DNA from 3 places in the Glaciimonas sp. GNP009 genome. Region 2 is predicted to be linked to each of the others. Evidence: predicted binding sites of a transcription regulator. Region 2 holds the regulator's gene; each other region holds the start of a gene.

Region 1 (7,704 bases), 2.8 Mb from region 2:
ATCTTTGGATTCACGTCAACGATAACGGGGTACCCGTATATCATTTCGTGTGGCACCTATATAGCTGGTATTTCATGTAATTGACGTGCTAGAAAAATACTTCTAGCATCAGCGAATTCATATAGTTGACATATTAGGGAATGCTATGGGTTGTTTTGTGGCTTTAGGAATGTGATGAATGCATTTTTTTATTCACCCAGGTTGTGTCTATCGCTGGCTATTTTGTCGTGTGGTCTGAGCCCTTGCAGCGGGATTGTCAACACTGCCTCAGCGGGTATCTTGGGTGGTAATTCCGGAGATGCCACGACTGGTCAGGTCATCGGTGGGTACTATGAAAATGCACGGGTTTGCTTTGAGGATAAAGTAAAAAAAGCGACCTGCGATGCGCGCTCCGTGATTGTTAAAACAGGTACGGATGGATCGTTTAAGCTTCCCGGATCTGCGGTGCTTCCGATTGTGGTGATGATTGATAATGCGGCGATCGAACACGACGTGCCCGGTGATCTAGGTAACGAAGCAGGCCGCACATTCATTTTTCGTGCGCCATCAGGACACACGCGCTTTGTCAGCGCAATATCAACTGAACTTGCCGCAGCGATGGACACCAATGGCGGCAATTTTGCGGATGCCAGCAAAAAATTGGCCGCAAAATTAACTATTGATCCCGCCTATCTTACCGGTGATTTCAATCATCTATCTGGTGAAATCGCAGCAAAAATTCATGCGGAAAATAAGGCAGTCACGGCGGTGATAACATCCGTGATCGCTGCACCGACGGCCACCGCTGACAACACTCCGATCGGGGATACAATTAATAAAGCGCTGGCGATGCGCAACATACAAACTGTCGTCGTGATCTATGCCGAGAATCGCGGTTTCGATAATCTCTATGGTTTATTTCCCGGCGCTGATGGTATTCCTGGCGTTAATCCGAGTTCGCGTACTGCAGCTTACCCGCAAAAAGATTTCGATGGTAATACGCTCCCTGTATTGCCGCCAAGTTGGGGCGGGATGACTGCGGCAGGTCAGACTACCGTGATTACGCAAGCGCAGACAGCCAACTTACCGAACAAGCCGTTTCAAATTGACAACGTCAACGGACTCGTATTTGCCGATTTGTCAGTGGTCACGCGTGATCTGGTGCATCGTTTTTATAACAATCAGATGCAAATCAATGGTGGCAAGAACAATCTGTTTGCGGCCTACTCGGATGCCGGCGCTCTCAGCATGGGTTACTACGATGGCAGCAAAATGAAACTGTGGGATGTGGCGAAAAAATATACACTCGCCGATCGTTTTTTCATGGGTGCATTTGGTGGCTCGTTCCTCAATCATCAATATCTGATTTGTGCCTGCGCACCGACTTATCCAGATGCCGATAACGCCACTTCGCCTGCCAAAAACAGCATTTCAGCTGTCGAGGTGGATGCCAGTGGCAACCTGGTGCGACTGACTCCCGGCATTGGCAATCCTACTTCTGTGCTGAACGGTGCGCCGGTCTACTTAAAGGACGGCACACTCACGCCGAAGGATGCGTCCGGGATGTTTTATGCCGTCAATACGATGCAACCGTTGTATCAGCCAAGCGGTAATGCGGCCAGCGCGGACGCGACGTCCACCTATGCTGACGCCAACAAGGCAACGACATTGCCTGCGCAAACACAACGGACCATTGGCGATCAACTATCTGTCAAAAGTATCAAATGGGCTTGGTATTCCGGCGCGTGGAACGCCGCATTGGCTGACGCATCAAGAGCGCCTCGTAATGTCATCTATGCTGGAAAAATCAATTTTCAGCCCCCTCATCAACCGTTTAATTATTATCGCCGTTTCGATCCGGCGACCGCCAACGGCGCTGCCGAACGCGCCAGTCATATGAAGGATTTTGACGCCTCTTTTTTACAGGATGCCGCAGCAGGAAAACTTCCGCCGGTTTCCTTTTATAAACCGCAAGGAAATCTGACTCAACATTCCGGCTTCACCAACGTCGCCGAAGGCGATGCACATATCGCCGACGTGATCGCCAAATTGCAGGCCAGCCCACAATGGAAGAATATGCTGATCGTAGTGACCTATGATGATAACGGTGGATACTGGGATCATGTTGCGCCGCCAAAGGGCGACCGTTGGGGGCCGGGCACGCGTCTACCTGCAATTCTCGTTTCGCCCTATGTAAGGAAGGGTTTCGTCGATCACACCCAATACGACACTGCATCCATCTTGCGCTTCATTACGCGTCGCTACGGGTTGGTGGAACTCGATGGTTTGAAAGCGCGAGACGCAGCGTTAGTGGCGAATGGCGGAGTGGCGATGGGCGACTTGAGTGGCGCGTTGACGGTGGTGCCTCAGGAATAAAGTATTGGTGGTAATAATTGGGGTGTCAGCGCGGCGGTGAAACGGAGATGGTCAACGTGAATTGGCTTAGTCAAATAGCTTAAAGTGTTTGATGCTAATGCTTACATATTGTCAATACGCCAAAGTGCTTGCAGTATATAAGTAAAAAAATTGACAAATCTTACCGCGCTTGAAAAACATCCAGAACCTGTTGCCGTAGTTTGAGGACAAATAAGTTGCCTCAAAATGTCCTGACAAAATGTGATCAGGACGTTTCCATTAGGATTATTTCGGCTCATAGGCGAACAACTATATATTGCGGTTATAGGCCTTTTTTTTCCTCCTTTTTTGAGGAAAATAATTGACACAAAAAAGGATCAACGTCCCGCGATGGCTCCAATGGAATGGACGCACTCTTTCAAACGGCAACGTGCCAACATGGGAGTATTACCCCTAAATAAAAGGAGCGTCCAAAATGAAGATGACTTCGATTGGAATCGATTTAGCAAAAAATGTATTTCAAGTTCATGGCGTCGATGATCATGGAAATGCCGTGCTTCGAAAGAAACTAGATCGCGTAAAAATGGCTGAGTTCTTTATTAAACTGCAACCGTGTTTGATTGGAATGGAAGCGTGTGGCAGCGCACATTACTGGGGCAGGAAGCTGACCGGGATGGGACATACTGTGAAACTGATGGCTCCTCAATTTGTGTGGGCCTATGTCAAGACCAATAAAAATGACATGGCCGATGCAGAAGCAATTTGCGAGGCCGTTTCTCGACCTAATATGCGCTTCGTTCCAATAAAAACGGACGAACAACAAGCTGTTCTGTCATTGCACCGAGTGCGTCAGTCTTTTATCAAAGTGAGAACGGCTCAAGCAAACCAAATTCGCGGATTGTTGTCGGAGTTCGGCATAGTTATTCTGCAAGCAATTGCGAACATCGCCCGGCGCCTCTCGGAACTCAGGGAAAAATCAGATTAGCCGGCAAGCTTTCGAGATCTGCTACAACGTTTATATGATCACTTGAAAGACATGGATAAACAGGTCGATGAAATGGATGAGAAAATTCAACAATGGCACCGTTCTTCAGAAATGAGCAGAAAACTTGCAGAAATACCTGGAATAGGTCCCATCACTACCACGGCATTAGTGGCTTCAATTGGAGATGAAGTGATGGCAAACCAGGTTAGACCGTGGTCAGGAAAACCTGTAATGCGACATGCGCTTCGAGCGTGTGGTTCTGATTAGGACCTGGCCAGCAAGTTCCATCAGGGACAGAGGCGCAAACCTCAATGAAAGTCCGAATATATGGCTGCAATCTTACCCTTATACTCATCATCGATTTAATGCTTGGCAAACTGAGGGCGTCCATATATGTCGCATTATCCAAACCTGCGTGCCGATCAGGCAGACTACTGGGTCCCAGAGTAATGGACGAATCGAGATGCTCAAATTTAACGGAATGCGATTTCCAATCGACGTGATTTTGATCTGCGTCCGCTGGTACGCAGCCTACCCGTTGAGTTACCGCCACCTGTAAGAAATGATGAAAGAACGCGGCGTGGTTGTTGATCACTCATCGATCAATCGTTGGGCGATCAAATTCTTACCGCTGCTGGAAAAAGCATTCCGCAAATACAAGCGTCCAGTTGGTAGAGGCTAGCGGAGGGATAAGACCTATATTGAAGTCAAAAGTGTCTAGAAGTGACTCTATCGATCCATGGACAAGGAAGGCAACACGATTGACTTTCTATTGACCGCCAAACGAGACAAAGTGGCTGCACAACGTCTTTTCGACAAGGCCATGCACACGCATGGCGCTCCTGAAAAAGTCACGATGGATAAAAGCGGTACCAACCAGGCCGCGATCAATGCGATCAATGAGATCAATGCTGGCAGAGAAATTCGGATTGTCGTTCGACAGGTCGAATACCTCAACAATGTGTTCGAGCAGCACCATCGGGCTATCAAACGCGCGACCAAACGATGCGAAATTTTAAATCAATGCGATCCGCTCAAAACGTACTGGCCGGCATCAAACTCATGCACATGATTCGCAATGAACAGATGATCGTCACAGCAGAAAATATGATGTCGTTTGCCGATCAATTTTAGGCTTTGGCAGGACAAATCCGTTCGGTTTGAAGCTGGATCAAAAAACTACGAGCAGTCCGATTTTTCTCTGTTAATGCGACAAAGTCAACGCGACGACCAGCTTCAAGTTCTCTTGGGCATCGCGGGAATACTCTCCATGAAATGTAGTACATCCCCCCCTTATCACACGCGGTCACTTGGTTTAATGTTTGATTCATAAAAAAATACGATGACAACCGTCGCGCTTCATAGCCAAGGGTACTTGACGCTCGCCAAGGGGATTCATAATGAATAATTCGCATGTAATTTTAAAGCACATCGCTGTCGCGCTATGCTTAATTGCTGCTTACGGAGTTATACCTGATGTTGCAGCTAATCCTCTTTTTGCGAGACAAACAAGTCTGAAGTGTGCGTCCTGTCACACTATTTACCCTGAGCTAACGCCCTTTGGCCGAAAATTTAAGCTGGGAGGCTATACGCTGGGAGAACGCGAGAAGATTCCACTTTCTCTGATGGCGATCGTTTCGGCTAATTCGATTAAAAACAATACTGACAAATCGACCGGCGATCAGCTTTTCGGGAAAAATCGCGAATTTGTCGCAGAGGCTATCAGCCTCTTTTCTGGCGGCAAATTTAGCGACAACGCCGGGGGTTTCATCCAATGGACCTACAACAACATCAGCACATCGGACAACCGGAATTTTTCAGGGCACAGTGCGCTTGATAACACCGATCTGCGCTTTGTGAAAATGGCTGGGACAGATGAAAAACCGACGTTTTTTGGTGTGACATTGCATAACAACCCTACCGTTCAAGATGTCTGGAATACCACACCTGCCTGGAGCTATCCGTACTATAGCCCGAGTCTTGCAGCCCCAGGTCGTGGCGTTCCAACGTTTCTTGAATCGGGTGCGCGGGTCGCCGGGATTGGGGCATATGCATACGTGCTTGATTCGCTGTATCTGGAGGCGACCTCCTATCAGACGGCGAAAGGTCCGCTTTCGGTCTTGCGCGCGGGCACTCCCGATAATCAGAGGGTATCGCTATCGGGGTCTAATCCTTATTGGCGCATCACCTATACGTTCGGCGATGAAAACCAGAATTTAACAGTCGGCCACTTTGGAACAACAGTCTCCTTAAAAGGGCAGGATGGAATCAACCCCGGGGACCAATTCCGCGATCTGGGGTTCGACGCGCAATACCAATATTTTAGTAAAGATGCCCACCATATCGTCACCGCTCAAGCTTCCACGATCAAAGAAAAAGCGGAGTGGCGATCCGGATTCCCCAACAGAAATGACAATCCCAGTTCGAGCCAACGTTCTACCCGCGCCAAGATCACCTACCTTCTAGACCGGACTTATGGTTTTACGGTCGCCGGGTTCAATGTTGCAGGGGACGCCGACTTCTTAAGATTTGGGACAACTAATGGGAAGCCGGATACAAGAGGGTATATCGTCGAACTAAATTATTGGCCGCACTACACATTCGATTGGGATCCTCAGGCGAACGTCCGACTGGGACTCCAGTATACGGGCTACACCAAGTTCAACGGGGCCAAATCTAATTACGACGCGACGCTCAGGGACGCTAAGGACAACAATACCCTTTACCTTTACGCGTGGTTAATGTTTTAAGAAGCACTATCAAGCATCAGTCGCTTCCCACTTCGCGCAAGCCCAATCTATTTAGGGAAGCAAGTCTCGTTTTGGATATTACATCGGGAGCAGAAGTCATGAATAAGACCAAACCAATATCGCGCCGGAGTATGCTCCGTCAAAGCACTGTGATGTTGGGCTCAATCGTTATTATTCCTATCGCGATTTACTCGCGGTGCGCAAATGCGGGGTCCGCGAGTAAGGGAATGCTTAATTATCAAGATCATCCCAGGGATGGTCAAAGGTGCGCCGACTGCGCTGCATTCAGGCCTTTGTCCACCCCAGATACAGTTACTGGCACTTGTAAAATTGTGGCAGGACCGGTCAATCTTAGCGGCTGGTGTATGGCGTTTTCGTCAAAGTGATGCGTGTGAAATAAATGTAAGCGCTCAGTCACCCGATAGCGTGCCGCGCCCGGCTGTCCGTATGATTCAGGACGCATCCACATAACTGACATTGCGTTTGGGCAGCAAGCCATACTGCGGCCTTAAAAGATTGACGCCACGTCCAACCGCCACTGCGCCAGCCTGGGCGAGGTATCGATCTTGCCTACACTGCCGGTCAAGATCTTGTTGGCAACGCTGGCTGCCATGATTTCTCATCCAGATAGCCAAGAGTTTGCATGCATTGGGTTAGGCGTGCCCGTGTTGCAATTCGAAACACCTGATACACAATCTCGCTGTGTAAGTGACCGATACGTTCGTACAATAAAATCACTCTCAACGTTCTCTGGAGTATCAAATGGAAGTCAGTCAATCAACACCGCGTATGCATCCATTAGTCGCCGGCGCGGCAGGATCTGTTATCTTGGCAAGTCTGCTTGGCGTCGCAGCGATTGCGGGCTTGCTACCGAATTCTCACGGGAATGCAGTGGGATCGCAAGCGCCAGTAGCAACGCCTGCCGCACAGATGGCGATGTCGGTTCCCGCGGCATTGCCGGCGGGCGCACCGGTCTTAGTACAGACACCCAACGGTTACCAATACATGCAGCCAGTGGCTTCACCTGCGGTGGCGGGATATCAGGTTGCCCCGACGCCCAGTATGACTAAACAAAAAACGGTAGTCCATCATGTTTATCGGCATCATGATTCATCTTATGCACAGGCCGAACGGACACCCCAATATGAAGCGCCGATCCAACAGTCCCGCCAAGTAGCTCAAGCCAGTCCGGTGTCACAAATGAGTCCGTTGGGGATAGCTACCGGCGCGGTGATCGGTGGACTCTTGGGACATCAGGTGGGCGGCGGAAACGGTCGTACGCTTGCGACCGTTGCAGGTGTAGTTGGTGGCGGGTATTTAGGTAATACGGTGGCCAAGAATTACGGCTATTAATTGATCTGTGCTGGCGCTAAGGAATGGATCATTAGCTGCGGCAAAGTCAACGCCGCAAGTCAACAGGCCAATGCAATATCGCGTGTGGCTGATCGGACTGGTAGCGGCCAGCCCAGGAGAGCCTGCAAAAGGTGGGGAGATGAGTTGGTTGCCCGTGCTGTTGAAATGACCTGTCGTTCGCGCGGGGCTTACGCAAATCGCTGGCCGAGGTTGATCTGACACCGAAGACGCCGAGATTGGCGGGCGACAGTTCACCATTGAGAACCGCTACTCTGACCTGCA
Region 2 (7,704 bases):
CAGCGTGCATTCAATTAGCTCCGATTTTGTAAATCTTACATTTTAAATAACAAAATAATACGATTTCTTAAATGCCGCGCTTGATGGGGCGAAAGACTTGTTCCCTGCGACTTTACCTCATTTAAATTCTTACTTCATTATCACTATTGGCAAGTGGGTTGGTTTGATGAAGCTGACCTTGTTTTTGGCGTTCCTGCAAATCCTGCGAAGACTTTGCAGGAATATATTCGGAGCATCGGTCAGTGCGACGAATCAGCGCAACAAGACCACGGATAGAGAATAAATCACCGATGGAAGCCGCAAAGCTTCATTTTTATCGGGTAACTGCCGTTAATGCAAAGGCAGCAAGAATGTTACCCGGGAATCATGCACAGCCCTCCCGCAGACATATTTCCTTGTTGGCAAACAACGAAATATTATAGGAGACCTCGCTGTGAATAAGCTTACTTTTACCCAAAAACTCTGGTTGCCGCTAGTTATTAGCCTGATTGCGCTGCTGGCTGTATCCGTTTTCGGTGCATATCAATCCCGTGAAATTCGTATCGAAGAGAGAAAAAATGATCTTAGACATATTTCGGAAGCAGCAATCGGCGTGATCGCGCAGTACGGTGCGCTTGTCGATAGCGGCGCGCTGAGCAAAACCGACGCACAAAAACAAGCGCTAGAGCGCGTCAGAGCAATGCGGTACGGCAAAGATGGCTATTTTACGATCTCATCCTTTTCACAAGTAGTGATTATGCATTCCATCAAGCCAGAAACGAACGGGCGCGATTTGACCGATTTTAAGGACCCGGAAGGTAATTACGTCTATCGCTTGATATCTAAAGCAGCGGCGCAATCTGGAGGCGGTTTTGTACACTATGTCTGGCCAAAGGTAGGAACAACAGAGTCGTTTTCCAAGATTTCCTTTTCAATAGCTTATCAGCCGTGGGACTGGATAGCCACTACGGGCGTGTATGTGGATGATATTGACAGCGCTTTCATGGTGTCGTTGTACCAGGCTGGTTTATTACTGATGGGGATCGCGATCTTAGTCATCATATTTGCCACTTTTACTAATCGTAGTATTTTGCGCGCCATCGGTGGCGAGCCGGAATACGCGGCTGATATCGCAAACCGGATCGCAGCAGGTGATTTGACCTTGCGTATAAATACGCGTCCTGGTGATGATCGCAGTCTGATGTATGCCATGAAATGCATGCGGGAGTCTTTGGAAAAAACAATTAATACAATCAAGAGGTCGGCCGATACAATTGCCACTGCGTCCGGGCAGATCGCCGCTGGCAATATGGACTTGTCGAGTCGGACTGAACAGCAAGCCAGTTCGCTGGAGGAAACAGCGGCCGCGATGGAGCAACTGACATCGACTGTCAGGCAAAATGCAGACAATGCTAATCAGGCAAATCAACTGGCGGTCAGTGCCTCCGACGTGGCGACCCACAGTAGCGTGGTGGTGGCGCAAGTGGTTGACACCATGGGCGCTATCCGGACTTCATCAAAGAAGATTGCTGACATCATTAGTGTTATTGACGGGATTGCTTTTCAGACCAACATTCTAGCTCTGAATGCGGCGGTCGAGGCGGCCCGAGCGGGTGAGCAAGGGCGCGGTTTCGCGGTAGTGGCGGCAGAAGTGCGGAATCTTGCGCAACGGTCTGCAGGCGCAGCCAAGGAAATCAAAGCCCTGATTGACGACTCTGTCGCCCAGGTCGGCAGCGGGAGCAAATTGGTCGAACAGGCAGGAGTGACCATGAGCGAGGTCGTCAGTAGCGTCAAACGCGTGACCAATATCATTGGTGAAATCGCCACCGCAAGTAAAGAGCAAAGCGATGGTATTGAACAAGTCAATCACGCCATTAGTCAAATGGATCAAGTCACGCAACAAAATGCGGCACTAGTGGAGGAGGCAGCGGCAGCGGCGGGTTCTTTGCAGGATCAAGCGACGCATTTGACGGAGAGTGTGAGTATTTTTAGATTGGACAATAGCCAGGAGGTGCGCGCCGCACAAGCGTTTGCGGCTACTTTATCGGGCCATTCAAAGGGGTTAACTGCATCGGAATCAGAATCGTCGAGGCGAATAGTCCAGCCGCATGTCAATGCAGCGATGAAGAAGGGCGCGACCAAAGCGACCGCTCAGGCTGTCGTTCGACCGGCTACACGATTGCCGCAGATGAACAAAACTCTGGCGCGCGAATCAACGTGGAAGGCGCCTGTAAAAAATATTAATAGTGACGATTGGACGCAGTTTTGAATGTTTCACTACGAAAATAATAAGCGTTATGCCAATGTTCTGAGTAATCAAAAAAAGCGGATGTATCCCAAAATTGTGTGGCAGTAATAGGTAAATTGGATTTTTCGGGATGGAAGTCTGTAAGCGATGCTTAATACGCGATAACCCGTGATTGGTCGGCGATTACGCAGTTATCTTGTTTTAGGCATTTTTCCTTTGTGTCTGCATACACTCCTCTTCATATACAGTAAGATTAAAGCTTGGAAGCAAATCGATGGCCATTCTTTGCGACTAGTCGACCTGTCCATCGATCAAAATTTATTCTGGGCGCGAATATGAAATTCAAAGACTATTACAGTGCCCTTGGTGTCGAAAGAGATGCCACCACTGCGGAAATAAAACAGGCATACCGTAAGCTGGCGCATAAATATCACCCCGATGTCTCCAAAGATCCAGACGGTGAGGAAAAATTCAAAGAAGTCGCCGAAGCTTACGCCACGCTGAAAGACCAGGAAAAGCGCGATGCTTATAACGCGCTAGGTCGCCATCAGCAGGGAGAAAACGTTCAGCCGCCCAAAGATTGGCAGCAAACCTTTAACGATTCTGATGCTGGCTTCGGCGACGTCGATATGGCCGACATCCTGGCTGCCTTTGCGGCTTCCCGCCATGAGGGTGGACAACCGCGTCAACGTCGCCCTTCCCACGGGCAAGATTATGAAGTCAAGGCCCCGATCACACTTGAGCAGGTTTATGTCGGCGGCGAAATCGATGTGAATTTGAGTTTGCCGGAATATGATAAACAAGGTTTGATTCATCGCGTACCGCGGACCTTCAGAGTCAAGGTGCCAAAAGGAGCCGAAGACGGTCAGCGGTTACGCTTGCCAGGCAAAGGTGGGCAAGGGAGTAATGGTGGCAAAAACGGCGACCTTTATGTCGTCATGGTGGTTATTCCCCACCCGTTTTATCGCGTCAGCGAAAAAGATCTTTATATCGATCTGCCGCTATCTCCATGGGAAGCAGTGCTGGGTGCAACCGTCCAGGTTCCCACTTTGGGCGGTACTGTTGAGTTGACGATCCCACCCGCTACGGCGGCTAATCGACAATTTCGTCTGGCTCGGCGGGGTCTCCCTTCCGCCAACGGCGAAAATGGCAATTTGTTTGCAGTTGTTCGGATTGAGGTACCAAAGTCGGCGACGCCGGGTGAGCAAGCCTTGTTTGTAAAACTTGCCGCCGAATCAACTTTTAATCCTCGTGCACACTTCAATACAGGAGGTTAGTGATGCGTACGCATATTGTGGAAGCGGTATGGCTCAATGATGCAGGCCTTTGTTCGCTAGATCAGTTGGCAGATTATTCCGGATTGACGCTGGCCGAATTGCAGGATTTGGTCGAGATGGGCGAAATTGCACCGACCAGTGTTGATGCGGAAAATGATCTTTATCAGACACATTACATCGTGATTGCCAGAACGGCGCGACGTTTGCGGGATGATTTTGAGCTGGATGGTCACGGCCTGGCAGTAGCGCTTAATCTCTTAAGACGCATTCGTGAGCTTGAGGCACAGCTGACGCACGCGCAGGCAAAATTGCCGCAATGACTGTTTCGTGGTGGGTGTAATATGTTGGTGATGGCAGATCAATAAGTTTTCTACGGCTTGAACGCTGACTGCGCAGCATTTCATCATTAAATTATTGCGAAAACGAAGAGCCGTCGATTCTACTTTTATGCTTTTGTGCCGTTGAATTTGATTAGATTGATATTCGGTAAGCCAACACTCCGCATGGCCATTAATAAAACAAAGCGGCGCCACATCCAGAGATTGTGATGGAAATAGAATTAAAACTCCTTATTGCCCCAAGTGCGGTTAGCGCTTTTAGACGGCATCCTTTGTTAAAGCAACTGGCGATCGCCAAACCTTACCAACAACAACTTGTCAGCACCTACTTCGATGCGCCGGATTGTTATCTAATGCGCCATCGGGCAGGATTTCGGGTGAGGGAAGTTGATGGCAAATTAATCCAGACATTGAAAGCGGGCGGTCAGGTCGACAGTGGCTTGCATCAGCGCAACGAATGGGAGTCCGAAGTCACGGATCTCAGGCCTGACCTGCCGGCAATTCAGGCACTGTTGAAACCCCGATCCAGATGGTTCAAGCTGTTGGGTCGACCACAGTTGATGCAGCAACTCGCCCCTGTATTCACTACGCGGTTTCAGCGGCGTATCTGGATGTTGCGTTTGCCCGAAGGTGACGAAGTAGAGTTGGCTCTCGATCAGGGCCAGATTGTCTCTAGTCATGGCGACGGCGTTATTAGTATCCCGATTAGTGAAATTGAACTGGAACTTAAATCGGGGAAGGCAGGAAATTTATTTGCCTTAGCATTAGCGCTGCAAGAGACGATAGCACTAAGCGTCGGTAATATTAGTAAGGCTGAGCGTGGTTACGGATTGTATGCACCGCAACCACCGGCGATAACAACGGCAAGCGCTCTTGCATTATCAGCTAAAAAGACGATAGGAGAGGGTTTTCAGATAATTCTTGCCCATTGTCTGGAGCAAATTCAAGGTAACGAAGCTGGCATTAAATACGGGACCGATGCCGAGAGCGTACATCAAATGCGGGTTGGCGTGCGCCGCCTGCGCTCAGCGCTCGTGATTTTTAGAGACCAGTTAGCAGAACCGGAGTTTTTACTGGAGGAGTGCAAGTGGTTGGGTAGACACTTAGGAAGTGCACGTGACTGGGAAGTGTTTGCTGGTCCTACACTGGCCGCCGCGACATTCGGTTTCAACGGACCGCGGACCGTTATGCCGTTACAGAAAAAAGCCGCTGACTTTGCGAAGAAGAGCAGAAGTAATGCTGTCAAAGTTCTCAACTCTAGCCGGTATGCACGTCTTATATTGATCTTGGGCGCATGTATCCATGATGCAAATCAGCAGTTAGGGAAAAAGTCGGACACTGCCACCTCGCTACTGGAACGTGCTAATGCACCGTTGCGCCCTTTCGCCACTGCGCAGTTGCGTAGATATCAAAAGAAACTACGTCAGCGCGGAAAGGGGCTAAGTGCCATCGATGCGACAGAGCGTCACAAATTACGGATTGCGGCAAAAAAAATGCGCTATGGATTAGCGTTCTTTTCTTCGTTATATTCTGCAAAAAAAATCAAAACGTATCTTGCCGCCCTTAGCGTGCTGCAAGATACGTTAGGCGAATTAAACGATGCGCGTGTAGCTGATGGTTTATTACAGCAATGTACAGCGGGTAAGCCAAGACTGGCCGATGTTTCTGGATACGTGCGCGATTATGTCTCAGCGCATAACGAAATCAATCTTAAAAAACTCAATAAGCAATGGAAAAAAATTAAGCAGGTAAAGTCGCCTTTTTAAACGTAACAAATTGGTAGGCCCGATTTGATGTTGTGATCCATTAATGTTGCAGGAATAGCGAAAAGGTTAAGAGACAGCGACAGTAACGGCAGATGTTTCACAGCTTGGTTGACGTAAGGCATTACTACCGCCTGATATTTTTATCTGCTGAGTAGATTGGCGCTACTCTTTTTTGGACTTTCGCTCTTGGGTGGTGACTTTTTCACAGCTTGGTTACTTTCCCTCTACTAACATCAGCAAAGCGGGAACGTCTAATAATGTAATTTCGCGGTTGTTGACCTTCAACCATCCCATTTTTTTAAAATGAGAAAGCAACCGACTAATAGTTTCGTTAGTCAGTCCTAAGTAGTTGGCAATTTCTTCTCGAGACATCCGTAATTGAAAATTCGTAGCTGAATAGCCGCGATTTTTATATCGGGTCGAAAGATTGAGCAAAAAAGCCCCAAACCGTTGCTCTGCGCGAAGATTCCCTAATTGCAGCATGGCGTTATGATCTTGTGCAATCTCATGGCTCATCATGCGATGAAAATAATGCAGCATGATCGGGACATCTTTCAAGAGATTTTCCAAGTCCGAAAACGGCACTTCACAGACTTCACTATCCTCCAGCGCCACTGCGTTACATTGATGCCGATATGAGCTGATGGCCTCCATCCCTAGTAATTCACCGGTCATTTGAAATCCGGAAATATGGTGAGCTCCGTTGGCATTAACTTGATATGTCTTGAAATGCCCGACACGAATAGCATACAGATTGACGAATGGTTCGTTCATCCGATAGAGCGCACTATCGCGCGTAATGCGCCGTCTATGTTTAACAATTTGATCCAATCGATCAAGTTCGGCCTCGGTGAGTCCGATTGGAAGGCATAGGTCGCGCAAATTGCAGTTCCCGCAATGCGTCTTTACGTTCATGACGTGTGTCGGATGTGGGGAGAGAAATGGGACTGTATTAACCATCGTGACTGATCCCTTTAAAAATAAAAAGACGCGGACGGGATGCGATATTTCTAAACCAGAATCGCCACTAAGGCGTTGATTTTCTGATTTGTTGACGATAAATTTTGATGTGGATCAGTTATTAATGTTGTCTTTATGATTACAATTGTAATCGCAATTAACTGTTCTGCAAGTCAATTTTGGAGCTTATTGCAGTCATGGGGATCACAGATTTTTAGGTGTGTTAATTTTTTGTTGATCGTATCGCTTTTTAGCCAGTATTGATCTTCCAAGGATATTTCAACAATTCGTCCAATTATGTAAGCCGTTCTCGATATTGTGGGCCAGTCAGCAGATATGCCACTTGTTGAGGTTTGAGCTCAATAGACACAGGTACAACCCGTGGCTTCGATACTGAATAGAATTTTCTTGAAAGTACGAAAATAGAGGATAGGCTGAATGGAGAGCTTTCGTTAACAAGTGAAATTGCAGGACTTATCTGGCGTCAACTATTCCTGCTATTTATTGACGTGTCATACCGGTTTTATTTATTAACCTGTTATCACGGCTCCCTTATAGGATCACTGATAAGACGTTCCAATAAGACGCTCAAATCACGCCCATGTGATGGGCCTACCGGGGAATGTACATGAAACGCACCATCAAAGTAGCTAAATCGAATATTGGTGTTTTATTGCTCTGGGCTTTATTACCTTTGTGTTTTTACGAAAACACGTTCGCAGAGTCGCCCGATACGCGACAAAAAATATATGGTGTAGAAGTACAACGGGATACCTATTTAAAAGCGGTGCGCCAGCAAATTGCCGACTTAAAAATCAAAATTGATAGTCTTAATGCTAAGGCCAAGAAGTCAGGTCGAGTTGCGAGACTGCGTATGGAGCCGACTATTCAAGGCTTTCAAAGAGATCTGAATGATCTTGATAAAAAAAGCATGGATTTGAAAAATAGTGGACTGAATGCCTGGGAAGAATTAAAAACCGACCTGGATGCTTCCATAAATAAATTGCGCTCAGCAGTTGATGGAATGTCGCGTTAATACAAATCTATCTTCCCGCCGTCAAGCGATCCAATCTGCAATTACGCACTTACAGCGTGGAAATGATTGTTTCCACTAGTACTGCTGCGCTTTTCAAATA
Region 3 (7,704 bases), 1.9 Mb from region 2:
CAGCGCCGGTAAATAAGGTTTCCAGCTCGTCGACGATATGACCGTTGCCACGTACCGGACCGTCGAGCCGTTGCAAATTGCAGTTAACCACGAAGACGAGGTTATCCAGCGTCTCACGCGAAGCAAGGCTGAGCGCGGCCAGCGATTCCGGCTCATCCATCTCACCATCGCCAAATACGCCCCAGACCTTGCGGTCCTGCGGTTTCAGCAAACTGCGGTTCTCCATGTAGCGCATAAAGCGCGCATGATAAATCGCGCTGATCGGACCTAGTCCCATCGAGCCGGTCGGAAACTGCCAGAAATTTTCCATCAGCCACGGATGTGGATAGGACGACAATCCCTGCGTACCTTGTTTCTTGCCTTCAATTTCCTGCCGGTAGAACGATAATTCTTTCTCCGTCAGCGTGCCTTCAAGAAATGCACGCGCGTAAATACCGGGAGCAGAATGGGCCTGAAAGTACACCAGATCACCGCCGAAATCGTCAGTCCTGGCACGGAAAAAGTGGTTGAAGCCGACTTCGAACAGATCGGCTGCCGAGGCATAACTGGCGATATGTCCGCCCAGTTCGCCATACGCGCGGTTGGCGCGCACCACCATTGCCAATGCGTTCCAGCGGATCAGACTACCCAGATGTTGCTCCATGGCGAGCGCATTTGAACCGCCCGGAAAAGGAGGCTCGTCTTCAACGCGGATGCTGTTGGTATAAGGTGTATTGCGCGAGTCACGCCATTTGATGCCAGCCTTCTGCGCAGCTGCGCTCAGCCGCGACAGCAGATAACGCGCACGTTCCGGACCAGCGGCTTCGATCACGCCTTGGAATGCCTCCATCCATTCGCTGGTTTCTTGCACATCGCTATCGAACTGACCATTCAAATGGTTCGTGGATGACATTTCCATGACTTTCGTTCCTCGCTTGATACATAGAATGAATCGAAAACAAGATAAAGGAGGGATGGTAACGATTACATCCTCCTACACGTCCAACCTTCTCAAAAAGTTTAAATAATGACTACAAGATCACCACTATCAAGGATTACCGAGCTAGTCCGACTGTTAACGCCCGCTATCATTGGATGTGGATTTTTCAAATGATGTCGTCGATTCTAATACCTATATTGTATTTGCATCAGAACCTGTCAGTTCACAAGCGTGTGCGACGCAAACATTGATTGATGTCTATTCACTTTTCATTTGATTACGATGACCTCAAACGCTCACAACGCCCATAAAAAAAGCTCGCCGAAGCGAGCTTTTTTTGACACTAGAGGCAGTTATTAGAACTGGTTCATCGTATTGTCTTTACCAGATGCTTTCAGCGCAGCGTCGCCACTGAAGTAATCTTTGTGATCATCGCCGAGGTCTGAACCGGCCATGTTTTGATGCTTAACACAAGCGATACCCTGACGGATTTCTTTGCGTTGAACGCCAGCAACATAACCCAACATACCTTGATCACCGAAGTAATCCTTTGCCAGGTTGTCAGTAGACAATGCAGCAGTATGATAAGTCGGCAGCGTGATCAGGTGATGGAAAATACCGGCTTCACGTGCTGAATCGGCTTGGAAAGTGCGGATTTTTTCGTCAGCAGCAATCGCCAACTCCGTTGCATCGTATTCAACACTCATCAAACCAGCGCGATCGTACGAAGAAACATCTTTGCCTTCACTTTTCATGATGTCAAAAATTTGCTGACGGAAGTTCAGTGTCCAGTTGAATGATGGGCTGTTGTTGTACACCAGCTTGGCATTTGGAATAACTTTACGAATCGCCTTAACCATACCGCCGATTTGTGCAATGTGTGGTTTTTCAGTTTCAATCCACAGTAAGTCAGCACCGTTTTGCAGGGATGTAATTGAGTCCAGAACACAACGCTCTTCACCAGTACCAGCGCGGAACTGGAACAGGTTACTAGGCAAACGCTTAGGGCGGACAAGTTTACCGTCGCGCTTGATGATGACGTCGCCGTTTTTCATCGCATCGGCCGACACTTCTTCAACGTCGAGGAAGGCGTTATATTGATCACCCAAATCGCCAGGCTCATTCGTTACTGCGATTTGCTTGGTCAGGCCAGCACCCAATGAGTCGGTACGCGCAACGATGACACCGTCGTCTACACCCAGTTCCAGAAACGCGTAGCGAACCGCGCGGATTTTGGCGAGGAAGTCTTCGTGAGGAACCGTTACTTTACCGTCTTGATGGCCGCACTGCTTTTCATCAGAAACCTGATTTTCGATCTGGATGCAGCATGCACCCGCTTCGATCATCTGCTTAGCCAACAGGTAGGTCGCTTCCGCATTACCGAAACCGGCATCAATATCAGCAATGATTGGTACTACGTGCGTGATGTGGTTATCAATTTTATCCTGAATCGCTTGCTTGGCAGCACCTTCAGCACCGTCTAATTGCCGGAATAAACCACCCAACTCACGTGCATCAGCTTGACGCAAGAAAGTGTAAAGCTCTTTGATCAGCGCCGTTACAGCAGTCTTCTCGTGCATCGACTGGTCAGGCAATGGGCCGAACTCAGAACGCAATGCGGCAACCATCCAACCCGACAAATATAAATAGCGACGATCGGTGCTGTTGAAGTGTTTCTTGATAGAAATCATCTTCTGTTGACCGATAAAACCGTGCCAACAACCCAAAGACTGGGTGTACTTGGACGAGTCAGCATCGTAGTTGTTCATGTCATCGCGCATGATTTTCGCAGTGTAACGTGCGATATCCAAGCCCGTTTTAAATCTGTTCTGAATGCGCATACGTGCAGCGGACTCAGGATTAATCGCGTTCCATGCACTACCTTCTTTGTCCTTCAAACCGGTGATGGCTTTGATGTCTTCTTGATATTGTGACATGTGGATTCCTTAATAAAGTAAGTTTGAAAATAAGTAAGACTAAAAAACGAATCGGGTGCTGAGGCATCTCTTCACTCATGCCCGAACAACAGGGCGGTGAACTCAAAGCAAAACTGCATGGATCAATAATAGCCGGTTTTTCTCATATGAGCCATGTCTTATATAAGACATATGACTTAAATTAATCTCTTTATTTTCAGATACTTACATACTATTTTTTGCTATGTGAAATGTATTTTCAAAAAAAATGTATAAATTCCCTCATTTTTTTCATGCCGTCATTTCACAGTGTGGAATCAACTTTCCGTATCGTGGGAAAACCACAGTTACAGTTCGCCTTAACCCGTTTAAGCGAGCGAATTGTTAAGCGATGACAGACAAAAATGATGTAAACGCCGAAATTTAGTCACCGCCGGAGAGGCAGTGCAGGCGTGTGTTGCGAAAGCGGCACATTCGCCCTTCCGCCTAATGACTTTTAACGGAAAAAGGGAAACTACTTTTTTGCATGAGATGAAAAATACATGGATCGAGCGCCCGCCAAGCCCGGACGCTGACGCTGAAGGACGAACGTTGAAAACGTTAACGCAAGCCAACATTATCGCAATTACCACATCAAATCGTCCGGGATCTGGAAGGCTGCATACGGATCGTCAGCGTCAATTTCAGTGCTAGTCTTGCTCACCCGCACGACGAGCGAGTCATCGCGCTCCGCGATCTTGTCGGCAATAATTCTAGGTACCAATTCAGGCACGCCGCCCTGACAAATAATCACCAGACGCCCAGCCACTAAATGCGCTTGAACCGCGGCAGATACATATAGCCGTTCGATCTTCTTGTCATGCGTAAAATGATAAGCGATATCGCCAGCGCCCTTGCTCTGGCGATTCTGCTGCACCATTTGGGTAATTTGCGCCAGGATTGCCTTTTGGGTTGCGGCCGCGTCGCGCTGTGCATTGAGTTCGCGGGCGCGATCAGCATTCTTGCGTTGCGTGTCGAGTGCTGCCTGGCGCGACTCATCAACACTGGACGTACCTGCACGGCGCTCAGCCTTTTGCTGCTTACTCTTGTCCTGGTGCGCCACTTTGGCTTTGTTTTTGTCGACCAGGCCAGCTTTTAAAAATTGCTCTTGCAAAGAGGCCATATGAACTACTCCGTAAATAGGGTCTACCGGATCATGCAATGATGCCGATCAGTGGAAAGACGCTAGCATAGCAAAAATGTCGACCAAGCAGATCAGGGATCGTGACTGGCAAGCATTCAAACTCTGTCAGAGTACCGCTGTGGCAAGGGATTGTGCGGCTTGAATGTGGATTTTCTGTGCATCAAACCATGCCGATTCCACGCATCGCAAAGCTATAATATGAGTCAATACAAGTAAATGCTGTCGGCACGGACTGCGTCTGCCTCTGCGTCATCAAGGAATCCAAATGAAACTCGATCGTCATAGTAATGTAGCGATGTACGTGCAGATCGCCGATGCGCTGGCGCGCGACATCGCGCAGGGCATATACCCACCATCGGCGCGCCTACCTTCGGAAGCGGATCTGGTGGCCCAGTTCGCAGTCAGCCGCGTCACTGTTCGTCAGGCTATCGATCAGTTGGGCCGTCAGGGGCTTGTGACCCGCAAACAAGGCAAGGGGACGTTTGTGTCACGTCAGGTCATGCATCATGAGCTAGGTGATCTGGAAGGCTTCTATGATGTCTTGCTTAAACAAGGAGTCGTGCCACAAACGCAATTGCTGGAATTTGTACCAGTCCTCACGCCGCAAGAACTGGTGGCCACCTTCGACGAAACTGTCACGCAATTGCATTTTCTGAAACGCTTGTATCTGGTCGATAACAAACCCATCGCTATCGCCTATGGCTATCTGCGGTTGGACAACGCCAATGTCACTTGGGAAGAGGCGCAGCGCTATCCGATCTATGGTTTGCTCGACCACTTCACATCTGCCCAAATCGCCCGCGCCGACATACGCATTCGCTCAGAACAAGCCACACGCAAGGTCAGTCAAGAACTCGCCCTGCCGTCGCGGGCCTCCACACTGGTCATGCAGCGTACGTCCTTTTGCAATCGTGGTCGGGTCCGTGAGCACTCGACGTTCTACATTCGACCTGAGAACTATGAGTTCAAACTGAGTGTTTCAGGACCGTTGCCGATTAGCTCATCGCTTTTTAACGTCTTGTCCACGCCCGACCAGCACACTAGCGCCACGGTCTGATCCACACAGCTCAGTTGTTACTCGCGACCAATAAAACGTACCTTCTGTGGCGAACCGTCAGCAGCCAGGTGATCATCCGCTGACGCCGGGGCAATAACAGGGCCGCGCAACACACGCAAGGTTTTGGTTGCCGGATCAATCTCTACCAATGCACCATGGGGAATCAACGACGTCACGTCCTCATCGAACCCCGCCATCATTGAGATGCCGCCAAGCGCTGCACCTTGTACCAAAATCGGGTTGACGCTGTTGAACACAATGGCGAGTGGCACCATGTCACGCGACTGCATTTCATTCAACATCCACGCACTCGCCACGCCACCCTTAGCGGTATCAAGTACCAAAATTTTGCCAATATAGGATTGGCCGACAAGCTTGTGCGTTGGTCGGGAAAACACCCCGCGCAAGCGATTCAAATCGTAGCGTGCGGAGAATCCATCCTTCGCCACCAGTGCTTCAGCGGTCACTTTATTTCCCATCGCATAGCGCGCGGTCAAGACTAGTTCACTCATGATAACTCTCCCGTTACAGCAGCATTCACGCAGTCTTCCATCGATGCGAGCATCGGTACATAACCGTAACCGCCCAGTATATTAATCAACTTGGCGCTATTACTGGCGAGCCGTTTCCAGCCCTTGGCCTCTGCGATTTCACGTGCGTACGACTGATAAAAACACATGCCCGACATCACGGTTCCGCCTGCCGCCTCAATCCGGTCGGTGAAACCAAAACGATCCGCATCTGGCTTAACCTGCGGACTGGTAATCGCCAGCAGCGGTATCTTGAAGCGGCGACCTTCGCACAGTTCAGCCAGGGAACGCAGTTCGTACAAGCTCAGTTGCGGCGCGGAGAACACGACGACATCAATAGTCTTTTCCACAGCGTAGCTTTTCGTCAGCGCATCGATATCGCTTCGGGTAATACGATGATGCACTGGAAGCTTGTGGCCTCCAACATCTTCCAGTCGCGACGCTTCCGGCGTGATACCAACGATATGAAACAGCGCGATCGATCCGAAGCTCGCCATCGCTGCGCCAAAGTGTTTCAACTCATCCGAAGTCGGCGCAACGGTGAGGCCATCAATCACCGGCACTTCCCAATAGTTACCCGCCAATCGCCCGATTACGCCACCCAGTGCGCCCCACTCGTTGAGCGTTTTTGGCGTCAGGTTAACCTGAAAACGCAGCGTCGCCTGACGATGCGCATCAAGATGAAAGCCATAGCGCGGCGTCCGTCCGGTCAAACCTGCCGAAATAGCAGAAGGACCACCCTCGAAGTTCGAGCGCGCGCCGTTGATCGAGTTGGAATAGATCACGACACCGGTATCGCCGAACGCGACGTGTTCGCCACGTGTCGCTGCCTGCACCGTCTGATAGTTGATGCAAGTATCCGTCATGCTGACACCGAGCTTGATGAAGGCATTGATTGCGCGACGTTCCAGCTCTAACATCCAAGACTGCTGGCCCAGCTCATTCGCTTTGGAAAAATCGGTCCCGCGCGGATCGGTGATGGTCGGCACGCGGACGCGATGCAGGCCATCTTTGACGTCGCACAAGCGTTCCAGCCACATGACGCCAGCCTGACCAAGGCTTTCGGTATCGGCCATGACGTGCGCTTGCGTGACAGGAACAAAGTCGCGTGCCTCAAAAAAATCACCGACCATGATCTGATGTTGCATAGCGATCTGCACGACTTCACCCATCTCACCGGCCAGCATCGCCTTCTCTTCGTCATTGAGGTGCATGTTTTATCCTGTGTAAGTTGTTTTGTAAATTATTTTTAATCTGTTTTGTAACCTGATTTGTAATCTGCAACTCATGCTTTTGCACCCACAATACCCGCCGTGATCTCGGTGCCTGGCGCGGAATCGTCGTGATCGATAAACGGTTTGTCTGGTCTCATCCAGAATGCGGCCACCATACCGATCAACAGCAAGCCAATCGATAATACAAACGGCAAGTGCCAGTTCCCCGTCTCGTCGATGATGAAACCAAATAGTAATGGTGAAGTAATCCCTGCCACGCCGAAGCCGATATTCATAAAACCACTTGCCGTTCCTGCATAACGGGGGGTGATATCCATCGGCACTGCCCAGAGCGGAGCAATCACCAACTCCATCAAGAAGAACGCCATGCACAAGCAGATCGATACAACCTTAAGATCAGTGAGAAAGAGTACCGGCAGCAAAAAAATCAGTGCACCACCCATACCCAGAATGATGACGTTACGCCGTGCCATTTGTACGTTACCAGTCCGTTTGAATACATGATCGCTCAACACGCCGCCCACCATATCCCCGCCGATCCCCGCAATGAACACGCCAGAAGTGAACAACGCCGAATCACGCAGATTCAGGTGATAGTTGTGCATGAAGAAGGACGGCAGCCAGGTCAGAAAAACCCATAGCGTCCAGGCGTAGCAGAAGTCGACCAGCGTGACCGGCAGCATCCGCCGTAATAGACGCCTGACCGGCACTTTGACACTTTGTTTATGTAATGCAAGCTTAGGCAACCGCGCAAGCTCTTCAGGATTCATGCCCGGATGCGTTGCTGGGTCATCGCGGAAATACCAGTACCACGCCATGATCCACAGCACGCCGATAACACCTGCGATGATAAAGGTACCGCGC

The links. Region 2 encodes FNR, which switches genes on or off when oxygen is low (the NO sensors DNR and NnrR bind a similar motif). Its sites were predicted from a motif close to TTGATNNNNATCAA; they were not measured.
Region 1: ACXX82_RS13270 (cytochrome C) is a predicted target of FNR. The motif match lies at 4,695-4,708, and genes of this name have one in related genera.
Region 3: ACXX82_RS09510 (isocitrate lyase) is a predicted target of FNR. The motif match lies at 3,028-3,041, and genes of this name have one in related genera.

The regions. Positions count from the first base shown of each region.
Region 1 is NZ_JBTGUV010000004.1:2,825,303-2,833,006, forward strand. It holds gene acpA (acid phosphatase) at 175-2,355, shown strand; partial or broken gene ACXX82_RS13260 (IS110 family RNA-guided transposase) at 2,810-3,562, shown strand; partial or broken gene ACXX82_RS13265 (IS6 family transposase) at 3,783-4,453, shown strand; gene ACXX82_RS13270 (cytochrome C) at 4,720-6,069, shown strand; gene ACXX82_RS13275 (high-potential iron-sulfur protein) at 6,297-6,455, shown strand; gene ACXX82_RS13280 (glycine zipper 2TM domain-containing protein) at 6,832-7,422, shown strand; gene ACXX82_RS13285 (hypothetical protein) at 7,469-7,704, opposite strand, start outside.
Region 2 is NZ_JBTGUV010000004.1:22,514-30,217, reverse strand. It holds gene cls (cardiolipin synthase) at 1-10, opposite strand, end outside; gene ACXX82_RS01280 (methyl-accepting chemotaxis protein) at 434-2,248, shown strand; gene ACXX82_RS01275 (DnaJ C-terminal domain-containing protein) at 2,563-3,504, shown strand; gene ACXX82_RS01270 (chaperone modulator CbpM) at 3,507-3,824, shown strand; gene ACXX82_RS01265 (CYTH and CHAD domain-containing protein) at 4,052-5,608, shown strand; gene fnr (fumarate/nitrate reduction transcriptional regulator Fnr) at 5,822-6,523, opposite strand; gene ACXX82_RS01255 (sll1863 family stress response protein) at 7,197-7,604, shown strand.
Region 3 is NZ_JBTGUV010000004.1:1,938,558-1,946,261, forward strand. It holds gene mdeB (alpha-ketoglutarate dehydrogenase) at 1-898, opposite strand, end outside; gene ACXX82_RS09510 (isocitrate lyase) at 1,276-2,856, opposite strand; gene ACXX82_RS09515 (DUF2058 domain-containing protein) at 3,461-3,997, opposite strand; gene ACXX82_RS09520 (GntR family transcriptional regulator) at 4,284-5,075, shown strand; gene ACXX82_RS09525 (aconitase X swivel domain-containing protein) at 5,093-5,587, opposite strand; gene ACXX82_RS09530 (aconitase X) at 5,584-6,819, opposite strand; gene ACXX82_RS09535 (MFS transporter) at 6,891-7,704, opposite strand, start outside.